DNA from 2 places in the Enterobacter sp. MG-EB028 genome. Region 2 is predicted to be linked to the other one. Evidence: predicted binding sites of a transcription regulator. Region 2 holds the regulator's gene; the other holds the start of a gene.
What was found. Region 2 encodes CRP, which controls carbon source genes, mostly activating them, when cyclic AMP is high. Its sites were predicted from a motif close to ATGTGANNNNNNTCACAT; they were not measured.
Positions count from the first base shown of each region.

Region 1: mlc (sugar metabolism global transcriptional regulator Mlc) is a predicted target of CRP. The motif match lies at 1,316-1,333, and genes of this name have one in related genera.

Region 1 is NZ_CP195079.1:2,190,806-2,198,704, reverse strand. It holds gene mlc (sugar metabolism global transcriptional regulator Mlc) at 8-1,228, opposite strand; gene ACR42C_RS10485 (LysR family transcriptional regulator) at 1,358-2,254, opposite strand; gene ACR42C_RS10480 (MFS transporter) at 2,376-3,629, shown strand; gene ACR42C_RS10475 (APC family permease) at 3,704-5,095, opposite strand; gene ACR42C_RS10470 (glutamine synthetase family protein) at 5,452-6,870, opposite strand; gene puuD (gamma-glutamyl-gamma-aminobutyrate hydrolase) at 7,085-7,849, shown strand; gene puuR (HTH-type transcriptional regulator PuuR) at 7,875-7,899, shown strand, end outside.
Region 2 is NZ_CP195079.1:4,419,683-4,427,581, reverse strand. It holds gene tsgA (MFS transporter TsgA) at 1-455, opposite strand, end outside; gene ppiA (peptidylprolyl isomerase A) at 734-1,306, shown strand; gene ACR42C_RS21110 (putative adenosine monophosphate-protein transferase Fic) at 1,412-1,996, shown strand; gene pabA (aminodeoxychorismate synthase component 2) at 2,027-2,590, shown strand; gene argD (bifunctional acetylornithine/succinyldiaminopimelate transaminase) at 2,677-3,897, shown strand; gene ACR42C_RS21095 (YccS/YhfK family putative transporter) at 3,894-5,981, opposite strand; gene crp (cAMP-activated global transcriptional regulator CRP) at 6,039-6,671, opposite strand; gene ACR42C_RS21085 (OsmC family protein) at 6,983-7,387, shown strand; gene ACR42C_RS21080 (phosphoribulokinase) at 7,454-7,899, opposite strand, start outside.

The sequences.
Region 1 (7,899 bases), 2.2 Mb from region 2:
AAAAGAGTTAACCCTGTAACAGGCGGATAAGCAGCGAGCCGTTGTACATAGCATCTTTGACCAGCGCCGCACCGGCCATCGTTCCCTGGTTGGAAAACTGAGTGCTTTCTACCGCAATATTTTTGCTGTAGGCGGGAAGCGACTGCTGCTGAATACAGGCCGTAATCGCCGGAAAAAGGATCTCCGCCGCCTGGCTGAGCGGTGAGCCAATCAGGATTTTTTGCGGGTTAAAGAGGTTCACCATGATAGCCAGAATGCGGCCAACGTTATTCCCCACTCCGGTAATGATGTCCTTCGCCAGCAGATCGCCCTGGCGCGCGGCGGCGCAGAGGGAGTCCACCGTTAAGGGCTGGCCGTGCAGCGAGGAGCTCATGGACTGACTGAGCCGGACCTGCGCCAGTTCCAGCACGCTTTCCACGCTGGCAATCGTCTCCAGACAACCGTGATTCCCGCAGTAGCAGCGCTTACCGTACGGGTCGACCTGGGTGTGGCCGATTTCCACCAGGCTGCTGCTTCCGGCGTGGAGAAGACGACCGTCGGTGATCACCCCCGCCCCGACGTTATGGTCAATGACCACCTGAATGACATCCCGCGCACCGCGAGACGCGCCAAACAGCGCTTCCGCCATCGTCCAGGCGCTAATGTCGTGCTGAATATAGACTGGCACGCCGGTATGGTTTTTCAGCACCTCACCCAGCGGCATCTCTTTGACGTCGTCGTAAAACGGCATGCGGTGCACAATGCCGTTTTCGGTATCAATAATTCCCGGCATGGTGATGGCAATCGCCGTCAGGCGCTCAAGCCGCTGCTGATGGCGGATAAAGAAGCGATCGATGTGCGAGACAATCGCGTCAAGGAGCGGCTCCTCGGCATTGAGCGGTAGCTCAAGCCGGTCTTCCACCACCAGCTTGCTGCTGAGATCGCGCAGCGCAAGGAAGATCTCTCCGCGGCTAATGCGCAGTGAGAGGTAGTGCCAGGCTTCCGTCTCAACTACCAGCCCGACCGCCGGACGGCCACGGCTGCCCGGCTCCTGAATTTCCGTCTCCTGAACCAGGTGCGCTTCCAGCATTTCGCGGACAATCTTGGTGATACTGGCAGGTGCCAGCTGTGCCAGGCGCGACAGATCGATACGCGAAACCGGACCAAGCTGATCAATCAGGCGATACACCGCGCCAGCATTGGTCTGCTTAATCTGATCAATATGCCCTGGCTGACTATCAGCAACCACCTCGTACTCCCTTATTTTCGAGCTTCGAAATAAACTATTGGCTATGGTGAAGCACTTCCATGGGTGTCGTCAAATATTTACTTAGCCATGTGATTTACCGCACATTTTTACCCGTTTTCCCGGGAAAAATCAGGCTGCGGAGGCCTGGATTAACTGCTGTTTGAAGCGCTGCGCAGCATGACTCTGTTCGCGATGTTTTGACCACACCAGCCACATCTCCGAAACGGCATCCTCTTCGGCAATGGCAACCCAGCGCATTTCGCGCAGCTGTACCCGCTTAAAGGAGGCCGGGAGTATCGACACGCCCAGCCCGGCGGCGACCAGGCCAATAATGGTCATCGCCTCTCCCACTTCCTGGGTAATGACCGGCGCCAGATCGTAGCGGCGCATCAGCCCCAGAATATCGTCATACAGACCCGTTCCGACCTGCGGGTCAAAAAAAACAAACGGCTCTTTTGCTAGTTCTGCCAGCGAGACCGCCGGACGCGACGCCAGCGGGTGATCGAGCGGGATCATGGCCATTAGCGGTTCGCGCAGGATCACCTCCCACGCCAGCGTGTCCGGCAGCTGGGTATTACGCATCAGCCCCAGATCGAGCGCACCTTCATTCAGCGGCGCAATCTGCTCGCGGGTATTAATTTCGCGCGTCTGAATATGCACATCCGGAAAATGACGGCGGAATGACGAGAGCGTCTGCGAGACGGCGCTGATAAACGGCGCGGACGAGGTAAACCCGATTCGCAGCTCTCCGGCTTCCCCGAGATAAAGCCGTTCCGCCCGGGCGGCGGCGTCATCGACCATGCTCAGGATTTGTCGGCTGTCGATCAGAAACTGCTTCCCCGCCGCCGTCAGGCTCACGCTGCGGTTGGTGCGGGCCAGAAGGCGCGCCCCGACCTGCTGTTCCAGGATCTGAATCTGCTGGCTTAAGGGTGGCTGAGAGATATTCAGCCGCGCCGCCGCGCGACCAAAATGCAGCTCCTCAGCGACGGCGACAAAGTAGCGAAGATGACGCAGCTCGATATTCATATTTTTAAGGTATCATTTGAGATTATTAATATATTAGACAGAATATTTACATTTTCCTACCCTGAACAGGTGGTCATACCCGTCACCAGAAATCACGGGGATGTTTAAGCAAGGAAACTGTGTGAGTCGTACAACTACTATTGATATCGATCCGGCAAGAGATATCAATGATTTACCCGCAGCACCGCAGCCGGTCCAGTTCATTAAACGTGGTACCCCCCAGTTTATGCGCGTCACGCTGGCGCTCTTCTCCGCCGGTCTGGCAACATTTGCCCTGCTCTATTGCGTTCAGCCGATCCTGCCCGTTCTCTCGCACGAGTTTGGCGTATCGCCTGCCAGCAGCAGCGTTTCACTCTCTGTTTCTACCGGCATGCTGGCGATTGGCCTGCTCTTTACCGGGCCGCTGTCCGACGCCATTGGCCGTAAACCGGTGATGGTAACCGCCCTGATGCTGGCCTCGGTCTGCACGTTACTCTCGACCATGATGACCAGCTGGCACGGTATTCTGGTAATGCGCGCGCTGATTGGACTCTCGCTCAGCGGCGTAGCGGCGGTCGGGATGACCTACCTCAGCGAGGAGATCCACCCGAGCTTCGTTGCCTTCTCTATGGGGCTCTACATCAGCGGGAACTCGATTGGCGGCATGAGCGGACGCCTGCTGAGCGGGGTCTTCACGGACTTCTTTAGCTGGCGTATTGCGCTGGCGGTAATCGGGTGTTTTGCGCTGGCATCGGCCCTGATGTTCTGGAAAATCCTGCCGGAATCGCGCCATTTCCGCCCGACCTCTCTGCGGCCGAAAACGCTGTTTATCAACTTCCGCCTGCACTGGCGCGACAAAGGTTTGCCGCGACTGTTTCTGATGGGATTCCTGCTGATGGGCTCCTTCGTGACGCTGTTTAACTATATTGGCTATCGCCTGATGCTCTCGCCGTGGCATCTAAACCAGGCCGTTGTAGGTTTGCTTTCCGTGGCCTATCTCACCGGCACGTGGAGCTCGCCGAAAGCCGGGGCGATGACCGCGCGCTTCGGCCGCGGCCCGGTCATGCTGTTCTTCACGGTGGTGATGCTGGTCGGCCTGCTGCTGACGCTCTTCACCTCCCTGTGGCTGATTTTTGCCGGAATGCTGCTCTTCTCCGCAGGATTCTTCGCCGCACACTCGGTCGCCAGCAGCTGGATTGGCCCGCGCGCGCGTCGCGCCAAAGGTCAGGCATCGTCGCTGTATCTGTTTAGCTATTACCTGGGTTCCAGCATCGCCGGGACCCTCGGGGGCGTGTTCTGGCATCACTACGGCTGGAACGGCGTGGGCGGGTTTATCGCGCTGATGCTGTGCGCTGCGCTGCTGGTGGGAGCAAGTCTTCATAAACGTCTGAGATAGTAAGCCTGCGGGCTGATGCCCGGTAGATGAGCGATCCCGATAAACGGCACCAGCGTACTGGTGCCGTTTCACGTTCAGGAATCCCAGGCCTGCTCTATCTTACCGGCTTCAAACTGCGGAGGCGGTTTGCGGAAACGGCGCGTTAGCCATGCCAGGTAAAGGACCCCCAGCGCCGCCCAGATGAGGCCAAGCGTCAGGGACGTCGCTTCGAGGTTTATCCATAGCACGCCGACCGTTACGGCACCAATGAGTGGCAGCAGGAAATAGTGGAACCGATCTTTCCACGTTTTGTTCAGCCCCTTACGCCGCCAGAAATGGTTGTACACCGAGAGATTAACAAACGTAAACGCCACCAGTGCGCCAAAGTTGATCAGCGCCGTCGCGGTCACGAGATCAAAGTAAAGGGCCGACAGTGCCACTATCCCTACCATAATGACGTTCAGAGCCGGAGTCCGCCATTTCGGATGCACGTAACCAAACACCCGCTCCGGAAAGACGTTGTCACGCCCCATCACATACAACAAGCGTGAGACGCTGGCGTGCGAGGCCAGGCCTGAAGCGAGCGTATTCACAAACGTGGTACACAGAAATACCGACTGGAAGAGCTTGCCGCCTACGTACAGCGCAATTTCCGGCAGTGCGGCGTCCGGGTTCTTGAAGCGCGCGATCGTCGGGAAAAAGAGCTGCATGAAAAACGAGGCAACAATGAATATCAGCCCGCCATACAGTGCAGTCAGGAAAATGGCTTTGGGAATCACCCGCGCCGCGTTTGGCGTCTCTTCTGACAGCGTGGTGACCGCGTCAAAGCCGAGGAAAGAGAAGCAGACGATAGTCGCGCCGGTAATAATCGGGATCAGGTGGGCGTTCTCGCTGATAAACGGCTGCAGCGACCAGACGGTGCCGACGCCCTCACCCTTGTGCAGGCCATGTACCACGAGTATGACAAACACCACCATGATGGCGATCTGCACCAGCACAAACAGGGTGTTAAAGTTGGCGACCAAATTAACGCTCTTCAGGTTCGCCAGCGTCAGGATCGTCACAAACCCCACCACCCAGACCCACGGTGGGACTTCCGGGAACAACGCGGAAAGGTAGATCTTCGCCAGCAGCACGTTGATCATCGGCAGGAAGAGATAGTCCAGCAGCGATGACCAGCCGACCATAAAGCCCAGATGGGGTCCGATCGATTTCTGCGTGTAGGTATACGCAGAGCCCGCTTCCGGGAACTGACGCACCAGTTTGCCGTAGCTGATGGCGGTAAACATAACGCCCGCCAGCGCCAGGAGATACGAGGCGGGCACGTGGCCATTACTGATACCGGACACAATGCCGAAGGTATCAAACACGGTCATGGGGGTGAGGTAAGCCAGGCCCATCATGACCACCTGCCAGAGCTTGAGGGAACTGCGCAGCCGGGTTCTTCCGGCCATGCCCGGCGAGTCAAGAGAGGTGTTAGTCGCCATAAACCGTCCCCCCCATGCTTACCGTGGTTTGCAATCGCGTTGTCCTTAACGCAAACCTGCTTAGCAAAGGGGGTAGTTGTAAAGAACATACGCGATCGTACCAGCGCAGCATCTCTCGCTCGCACTCACAGCAGGCGCCTGACTGGCCCCCTTCGCCCTGCGGATAGTTGAACATCTGCATCATTTCCTACCTCGTCACACAGTGTCGTTAAGAAAATCCCTGTGCCGCCTGCGCTCCATAACGCGACTCCCGGGAGATAGCTGGCGTGCCAGCGAACAGTTAGGCCAGGCTCCGCGCAGGCCGTTTGGTGATACGTATGCGATGAAACAAAGCGGCCCCTTACCGGGGCTCGTCATCAGGCGTTTTTCAACATCCACTCAATTTCTGTTTCGGTAATCAGGCGTTCAAACTGCAGTAACTCATCATTTTTGCAGGCGTGATATACGTGGCAGAAACGTTCGCCCAGCCGCTCGCGAAGATGATCGTTTTGCATAAATTCCCACAGCGCATCGCTCTGACGGATCGGGAACGGCAGCCCGTCCTGCTCCAGACCATTGCCTTCCACTTCTTCCTGCAGGGGTAAATCGTTATCCAGCCCGTGAAGAATGCCGGCAAAAATCGCCGCCATCACCAGATACGGATTCGCGTCTGCTCCCGCCACCCGGTACTCGACCCGATGGTTATGGCGATCGCCGCAGGGGATACGCAGGGCAACCGTGCGATTATTGTGTCCCCATGATGCCTGCGTCGGCACGTACATTCCCGGCTGGAAACGGCGGTAGGAGTTGACGTTAGGTGCCAGCAGCGCCATGGACGCCGGCATCAGATCGATCATCCCGGCCAGCGCGCGTTTCAGCAGCGCGGAATCCTCGCCGCTGGCGTCTGCGAGCACGTTTTCGCCTCTGTTGTTTTGTATGCTGATGTGAATATGCATCCCGCTGCCCGCATGCTCTTCATACGGCTTTGCCATAAACGTGGCGTGCATCTTATGTTTTTCCGCCATCTGCCTGACGAGACGCTTTAGCGCCAGCGCATCATCGCAGGCGTCGAGCACGTTTTCCGTATGGTGCAGGTTAATCTCAAACTGGCCCGGGGAGGCCTCAGCCACCGCCCCGTCGGCGGGGATCAGCTGCAGCTGCGCCAGCTCGTCAATGTCATTCAGCACGTCAGCAAAGTGGTTCAGGTTATCTACCGAGTAGACCTGGCTCTGCGTGTTACGCACGTCGGTCCCCGGCGCGCAGGGCGGCTGCAAATAGCCGTCGGCATCGCGTTGACGGTCAAGTAAATAGAACTCCAGCTCTACCGCTACCACGGGGAACAGACCGCGCTGGCGCAGCTGCTGCCAGAGTCGGTTGAGTACGTTCCGCGGCTCAACGTCAAAGGGAGCGCCATCTTCATCAACCATGGTGAGCTGCACCTGACCAATGTATTCCGGGTCGGCGGCGGACGGTGTCAGGGTGCCCGGTACCGGCACGCAGATACAGTCCGGCTCGCCGAGCTCCTGCCCCAGCCCCGCCTCTTCCACGACGTTACCCAAAATGTCCATGGCGAAAACCGATGCCGGGAAATAGCAGCCTTTTTCAAGCTTGTTCAGTCCGGCAACCGGGATACGTTTGCCGCGAAAACAGCCGTTCAGGTCGGTCAGGAGGACATCAATAAACTGGGTGTCAGGATACTTTTCTAAATAGCGCTTCACTTCCTGCGTAAAGGCGCTGCCCCGCCTCTCGTCCGTGTGCTGCACAAAGTTCTCAACTTCTACGATATTGGTTTCCATGATTTACCACCGTTTTTGGGATTTGCGTTCGCTGCTCTGGACTGTCAAATATAATGTCCACCCTATCGAATCTGTATGCAAATAAAATGTTTGTCAAATGTTAAATTAAGTTTGCAAAAGGCAGATCTCGTTGCTAGATTGAGAAAATATTGAACGAAAAGGCCGTTTCACAGGCGAAAATGGCCTAAATTTAGTCCACTTTGTGAGGGCGATCATGGAAAATATAATGAACAAGCCAGTTATTGGCGTGGTGATGTGCAGAAACAGGCTTAAGGGTCATGAGACCCAGACCCTGCAAGAAAAGTACCTGAATGCCATTATTAACGCGGGGGGCTTACCCATTGCCTTACCGCATGCGCTGGCAGAGCCAGAGCTACTTACCGCTCTGCTGCCCACCCTGGACGGGATTTACCTGCCGGGCAGCCCAAGTAACGTGCAGCCGCACCTTTATGGTGAAAACGGCGATGAGCCTGACGCCGATCCCGGGCGAGATCTTCTGAGTATGGCGCTGATTGGTGCCGCGCTCGAAAGGCGCATCCCCATTTTCGCCATCTGCCGGGGGCTGCAGGAAATGGTTGTTGCGACGGGAGGGACGCTGTATCGCCGCCTGTTCGAGCAGAACGACCTGCTTGAGCACCGGGAAGACCCTGAACTGCCGGTTGAGCTACAATACGCCCCGTCTCATGAAGTTCAGGTTCAGGAGGGAGGACTGCTGTCTCAATTAATACCAGGCTGTAACACATTTTGGGTAAACTCGTTACACGGGCAAGGTGCACGAACGTTAGGACCACGGCTTCGCGTGGAGGCCCGCTCGACGGATGGGCTGGTCGAAGCGGTCAGCGTTCAGGACCACCCTTTTGCCCTCGGCGTGCAATGGCACCCCGAATGGAACAGCAGCGAGTACGCCCTGTCACGCATGTTGTTTGAAGGTTTTATCACCGCCTGTCAAAGCCACATTGCCGAGAAGCAACGGCTTTGACCTCTACCGTAAAGGAAATGCAACTATGAGCGATGACGGACTGGCGCCAG
Region 2 (7,899 bases):
GCGACCATCGGGAAAATCATTCCGGCCATGCTGAAGAAGGAGTCGGTAAACAGCAGGCGCGCGCCGCGCTGACGGCCTTCATACATATGGGTAATCAGGAACGTACCGATCGACATGGTGATCCCGCTAACCAGACCAAGCACGAACATGGCGGCGGAGAACAGTGCAATGCTGTGGCTCAGCATCAGGCCCGCCACGGCGGCGACCATCAGCACAAAGCCAAAGCGCAGCTGTGTTTTCAGCGGGACAATTTCCATCAACCAGGCATTCAGGAAGATAGAGATCAGGATCCCCGCGTTGAGGAAGGTGAAGGTATTACTCATGCTGGAAACGGGCAGCTGGAAGTAGTCTGCGATATTTCCCATCACCATCCCGGTGACGATCACCAACGCGCCGGTAAGGGCGTAGGAGAAAAAGCTGATCCATGTGAGCTTGATGCGATTGCTGTTAGTCATGTCTGGCCTGTTCAGAAAAAGAAAAGCGCCGAAGGGGCGCTGAGAGCGGGCAGATTTTAGTCGCTAAAGTGATCCATTCCTATCTTTTAAGGGTAATGATTATGTCATTGCAGGTTTTAATGTGATCTAAATCACATTAAGTGACGGTCTAACCAATCGTTTGCGCAGTAATAATTGTTTCAATTTCGTAAAATTAGGTAAAAGGCTGGTCTACGTTCATACTGCTCTTTAGAATCAAGCCATTCGCTTTTTATACTGCGCTTTGTTAAGGAATTCTCATGCTCAAATCAACACTGGCGGCTGTCGCAGCTGTGTTTGCTCTTTCTGCCGTTTCCCCTGCTGCGCTGGCAGCAAAAGGGGACCCTCACGTTCTGCTGACCACCTCTGCCGGGAACATTGAGCTGGAACTGAATAGCCAGAAAGCTCCGGTTTCTGTGAAAAACTTCCTCGACTACGTGAACAGTGGTTTCTACAACAACACCACCTTCCACCGCGTGATCCCTGGCTTCATGATTCAGGGCGGCGGCTTCAACGAGCAGATGCAGCAGAAACAGCCGAACCCGCCTATTAAAAACGAAGCGGACAATGGCCTGCTGAACAAGCGCGGCACTATCTCCATGGCGCGCACGGCGGATAAAGACAGCGCTACCAGCCAGTTCTTCCTGAACGTGGCGGATAACGCCTTCCTCGACCACGGCCAGCGTGACTTCGGCTATGCGGTCTTCGGTAAAATCGTGAAGGGGATGGACGTGGCGGACAAGATTTCGCAGGTACCGACTCATGACGTTGGCCCGTACCAGAATGTGCCGTCCAAACCTGTCGTGATCCTCTCCGCGAAAGTTCTGCCATAAGCCTCTTCGACACGGGCGATCCTCGCCCGTGCTGTGTCCCCTCCCTGCGAAAGCGCGTTTTGCTGCTTATACTTGTGGCAAACGGACTATTCAGGGAGGCGTTAAGTGAAAAAACTCACCGACAAGCAAAAATCCCGTCTCTGGGAGCAGCAGCGTAACGTCAATTTTCAGGCCAGTTGTCTCCTTGAAAAAGGTAATGGTCCTGCGGAGCCCGGCATTGAGACGCTGGAGCTTGGGCCTTCAGCGCCCGGGTTACCGCATCTGTGCCTTATCCACCGTCATCTGTATCACAGAGAGATGAGGCAGGCAGGCGAATTCCGTATCGACGATATTTTTAAGGGTGACATTCCCTTTTGCCATTTTGAGTACATCGAGAAGATGGGTAATGAGCTGATGGCGGCGCTGGAAAGCGAAAAGTATCTTGTGGGTCTGGAAAAAGCGGCGTTTGTTGACAAAGTGAGTCACTACTACTGTGAAATCAACATGCTGCATCCCTTTATCCGCGGTAATGGCATTGCGCAGCGCGTCTTCTTTGAGCAGCTGGCTATCCATGCAGGTTACGCGCTGAGCTGGCGGGATATCGATCCCGAGCAGTGGGTAGCGGCGAACCGAAGCGGCGCCATGGGCGATTTGAGCGCACTGAGCGTTATCTTTGCCAAAGTAGTGAGCGAAGCGCGGGAATCTGAGTAGAATAGGGCGGCATTTTTTTCGGGAGCCGCCATGATTCTGCTGATTGATAACTACGATTCCTTCACCTGGAACCTTTACCAGTATTTTTGCGAACTGGGTGCAGAGGTGGTTGTCCGCCGCAACGACGAGCTCAGCCTGGCCGATATCGAGTCGCTGGCTCCGCAGAAAATCGTCATTTCGCCGGGGCCGTGTACGCCATCGGAATCGGGCATTTCTCTGGACGTTATTCACCACTATGCCGGCAGGCTGCCGATCCTGGGCGTCTGTCTCGGCCATCAGGCGATTGCCCAGGTATTTGGGGCTACCATCGTGCGTGCCGCAAAAGTGATGCACGGCAAAACCTCGCCGGTTACCCACACCGGCACGGGCGTATTCACAGGGCTTAATAACCCGTTAACCGTGACGCGCTACCATTCGCTGGTGATTGACCCGCCGACGCTACCCGACTGCTTTGACGTGACCGCCTGGAGCGATACCCAGGAGATCATGGGGATTCGCCACCACGAGTGGGATCTCGAAGGCGTGCAGTTCCACCCGGAAAGTATCCTCAGCGAGCAGGGGCACGCGCTGCTGGCAAATTTCCTTAATCGCTGAATATCTGTTGCCTTGCTGTGATTTTTTATGCATATTTTGTGATTATATTTTCACAATCAATGTGACATAAAATGGATGGGCATGACATGGCAACTGAACAACCAGCAATTACCCGCGCGACATTCGATGAAGTGATTCTGCCGATTTATGCACCGGCTGAGTTTATCCCGGTGAAGGGGAAGGGCAGCCGCGTCTGGGATCAGCAGGGCAAAGAGTATGTGGATTTCGCGGGCGGTATTGCGGTTACGGCGCTGGGTCACTGCCATCCTGCGCTGGTGGAGGCGCTGAAAACCCAGGGCGAAACCCTGTGGCACACCAGTAACGTGTTCACCAACGAACCGGCGCTGCGCCTGGGCCGTAAGATCATTGATGCCACCTTTGCCGAGCGCGTGCTGTTTATGAACTCCGGCACCGAGGCCAACGAAACCGCCTTCAAGCTGGCGCGCTACTACGCGACAACGCGTCACAGTCCTTACAAAACCAAAATCATCGCCTTCCATAACGCCTTCCACGGACGCTCTTTCTTTACCGTCTCCGTTGGCGGCCAGCCGAAGTATTCCGACGGCTTTGGCCCAAAACCGGCAGACATCGTCCACGTGCCGTTTAACGATCTGCACGCGGTGAAAGCGGTGATGGACGACCACACCTGCGCGGTAGTGGTGGAGCCGATTCAGGGTGAAGGCGGCGTGACGGCGGCGACCCCGGAGTTCCTGAAAGGGCTGCGCGCGCTGTGCGACGAACATCAGGCGCTGCTGGTGTTTGATGAGGTACAGTGCGGGATGGGGCGTACCGGAGACCTGTTTGCTTACATGCACTACGGCGTGACGCCGGATATTCTGACCAGCGCCAAAGCGCTCGGCGGTGGTTTCCCGGTGAGTGCGGTACTGACGACGCAGGAGATCGCCTCCGCGTTCCACGTCGGATCTCACGGCTCCACCTACGGCGGTAACCCGCTGGCGAGCGCCGTGGCGGGAGCCGCGTTCGACATCATCAACACGCCGGAAGTGCTGAACGGCGTTAGCGCGAAACGCGAGCTGTTTGTGAAACACCTGAAAAAGATTGATGAACAGTACGACGTGTTCAGCGAGATCCGCGGAATGGGGCTGTTGATTGGCGCCGAGCTGAAGCCGCAGTACAAAGGCCGCGCGCGCGATTTCCTTCACGCTGCCGCGCATGAAGGCGTCATGGTGCTCAACGCGGGGCCGGACGTGATGCGCTTTGCGCCGTCGCTGGTGGTGGAAGAAAAAGATATAGAAGACGGGTTAACCCGCTTTGCCGCGGCGGTCGCGAAGCTCGTTAAAGGCTAATACTCGGTTCGCTTTAACCGGCGCGTTAACCAAATCCCGTGATGCGGGCGCTGACGCCATGCCACCGACGAAATGGTGTGCATGGTGTTCAGATGTCCCAGCACACGCTGCAAATGCTGCTCCAGCGTGCTCATCGGCCCGTGGGTTAACGTCTCCGGCGCTTCCAGAATGTTTGAGTCGCCCGATTCGCCCGGCGCGTCATACTCCAGACGCTGCTGACACCTCTGCAACGCAATTTCACACGACTGCAAATAGCGCTGCGCCAGATCCGGCGTCAGCATCGTGTGCTCGCGCGCCAGCGTCGTCATGGCGTTGATATGCTCGACGATAAACTGGCTGTGCGTCACCCACAGCTTCATGTCCGCCAGATAATGAGAATTAAAGCCCGGCTCCTGCATCGCCTGATTCAGCGAGTTAAAGAGGGCGTTATGCGCCTGGTTGACCTTCATACGTTCGTAGGCAAGCGGGGAAGGCTGCGGATCGTCGCTCAGGATCAGACGAATGGCCTGCTGATCGGCCTCCAGCGCGTCGTGGGCGTTCTGTCTTAGCAGCCCGCTCTGCCACTGTGGCCACAGCCAGACCATACCGCCAAAGGCGATCAGACAGCCAATCAGCGTGTCGATCAGGCGGGCAACGATGAACTGTTCGCCGTTAAGCGTAAGCAGCTGCAGGGTATATACCGCCGTTACCGTAAAGCCCACCATCGCCCAGCCGTAGTTTTTGCGAATGATTAGATAGCTCACCAGGGTGATAGCCAGCATGCCCGCCAGGGTATAGCCCTCGGGCACGTGAAAGTGCAGCGTCACGCCTGCAATAATCAGCCCCGCCATCGTGCCGCCCGCCCGGTGCAGAATGCGCACCCGCGTGGCGCCATAGCCGTTCTGGGTGACAAACAGCACGGTCATTAAGATCCAGTAGGGTTTCGGCAGGTGCAGCGCCATGCCCATCAGGCTGGCGATACTGAGCATGACGCTAATTCGTGCGGCGTTGCGCAGGGCGGACGATTTAAGAGAAAGATAGCTTTTGAGCGCCGGCAGCAGCGGCAGACGTTTTTGTTTATCCGCCATCAGGTCGCGGGGATAAAGCGGTCGCTGGGTGCGCAGCACGCGGGCGATGCGGCTGAAGTGCCAGGCGGCAAACTGGCCGACCGGATTTTCCGGGTGCTGACGGGCAATTTTCTCCAGCGCGCCGAGCTGTTTGTCCATGTTAAAGCGCGTGGGGTAGCGGTGATAAAGTATATCGTCAGCCAGCACCCGCAGGCGCGCGGAGACGGTCTGCGCGTTCCAGCGAATCACCGCTTCGGCATGGCTGCGCTCAACCAGCTTTTGCACCTCCTGCGGGTGATGAAGGCTAACGGAGATATGCTCCTGAAGGTCCAGCCCCACCTGGAAGGTACGCAGCAGCCGTTTGTACTCGTGGTTCTTGTTTGCGGCGAGCATATGCAGCTGCTGATAGCACTGGCTTATCAAATCCACCACTTTTTGCTGGCGCGTCAGCAGCGGCGGTAAGGATTTTTCCGGATCGGTATGCTGGGTGAGCAGGGTGTATTTGGCTTCGCAGTAATCCGCAAGCTGCACGTAGAGCAGGCTCAGAGATTCTCGCAGCGGCTGCTCTCGCCATAGCCAGAACCAGAACCAGTTAAACAGCCCGTACCACAGCGTGCCGAGGGCGTAGATCAGCAGCGGCTCCCACACGGGCATATTCCCGGCGAGGCTCAGGGTAAAGATGGCCGCAATGAGTGACGCTGGAAGCAGGCGAGCGTGCAGCGAGCTGATTTCCGCCGTGACGCCGAGGGTCATCGCCAGCACGGTCAGGATCAGTGGCAGGGGAATATCGCGAGCCAGTAACAGCTGCACCGCGAGGCTACAGCCTGCAAACAGGCAGCCCCCGATAATCAGGCGTTTGAAAAAGCGCTTATGCGGCGTGTCCAGACCGGCGATGTTGCAGCAGGCGGGCACGAGGGAAAACAGCAGGCCCTGCTGAAGATGACCCAGGAGCAGGCCCACGGCCACAGGAAGACACAACACCAGCGTTTGTCGCAGTGCGTAGTTAACTTCCGGGTGATAGATCAGCCTGCGCCACATGGGGAAAAGAGACAAAAACGGCGTGACACCTCGCGATGGCACGCCGTTTAAGCAGGATTAACGGGTTCCGTAAACCACGATGGTTTTACCGTGGGCGGAGATCAGGTTTTGATCTTCCAGCATTTTCAGAATACGGCCCACTGTTTCACGGGAGCAACCAACGATCTGACCAATTTCCTGACGGGTAATTTTAATTTGCATGCCGTCCGGGTGGGTCATCGCGTCTGGCTGTTTCGCCAGGTTCAGCAGGGTTTGCGCGATACGGCCGGTCACGTCCAGGAAGGCGAGGTTACCCACTTTCTCTGACGTCACCTGCAGACGGCGCGCCATCTGGGAAGAAAGACGCATCAGGATGTCAGGGTTTACCTGAATCAGCTGACGGAATTTCTTGTAAGAAATTTCAGCCACTTCACATGCTGTCTTTGCACGAACCCAGGCGCTACGTTCCTGGCCTTCTTCAAACAGGCCCAGTTCACCGATAAAATCGCCCTGGTTCAGATAAGAAAGGATCATCTCTTTCCCTTCCTCATCTTTGATCAGCACTGCCACCGAGCCTTTGACGATGTAATACAACGTTTCCGCTTTTTCACCCTGGTGAATCAGCGTGCTCTTCGATGGGTACTTATGAATGTGGCAATGAGACAAGAACCATTCGAGAGTCGGGTCTGTTTGCGGTTTGCCAAGCACCATGCGCTGTTATCCTCTGTTATAAGCTGTCACCAGAGTCATCAGATGCATCCGGACTCTGGGGTTGCAATCGAATTCTTACCCATACCCTGGGAAGTCGGCTGTCGTAACGTTTCGCAGCCAGTAAAGTTTGATGTCCTCTGCATACATGTGTAACGTCAATGTATTACTGTAGCATCCTGAGTGTTTTAGCATAGCTTTCGCCGCGTGTCTCCTGGTGTCTCGCTTCAGCATGATGCAGGTCGCCTTCCATTGCGAGAAATGTAACGCACGCGTAATCTGTCACCAAAAATGCAACGTTGGAGTTAATGAATATGCAAGCGCGCGTGAAGTGGGTTGAAGGTTTAACGTTCCTGGGGGAGTCCGCGTCAGGACACCAGATTTTGATGGATGGTAACTCCGGCGATAAAGCGCCGAGCCCAATGGAAATGGTGCTGATGGCGGCAGGTGGATGCAGTGCGATTGACGTGGTGTCGATTCTGCAAAAAGGTCGTCATGACGTAACGGATTGCGAGGTTAAACTCACCTCAGAACGTCGCGAAGAGGCGCCACGCCTGTTCACCCACATAAATCTGCACTTTGTTGTCACCGGGAAAGCGCTGAAAGACGCGGCGGTTTCACGCGCGGTGGACCTGTCTGCGGAGAAGTACTGCTCTGTGGCGCTAATGCTGGAGAAAGCGGTAAAAATTACGCATTCGTATGAAGTGATTGAGGTGTGATTCACGGGGCATCGTGCGTGTTGATGCCCTCACCCTAACCCTCTCCCACGGGGAGAGGGAACATCTTTACGCGATCTGCTTCCCTTCCATCAACCGCTGAACCAGCGGCGTCATGATGAGCTCCATTGCCAGCCCCATTTTTCCACCCGGCACCACTAACGTATTCATGTGCGAAATAAACGAGCCCTGCAGCATCGCCAGCAGCCAGGGGTAATCAATGCCTTCAAGATTGCGGAAGTGGATCACCACAAAGCTCTCGTCCAGCGACGGGATGCTTTTCGCCGCGAACGGATTGGAGGTGTCCACCGTCGGCACGCGCTGGAAGTTAATGTGGGTGCGGGAGAACTGTGGCGTGAGGTAATTGATGTAGTCTTCCATGGAGCGCACCACGGAGTCCATCACCGCCTCGCGCGAATGGCCGCGCTCGCTCATGTCACGCGTTAGCTTCTGGATCCACTCCAGGTTAACGATAGGGACCACCCCGACCAGAAGATCCACGTGGCGCGCCACGT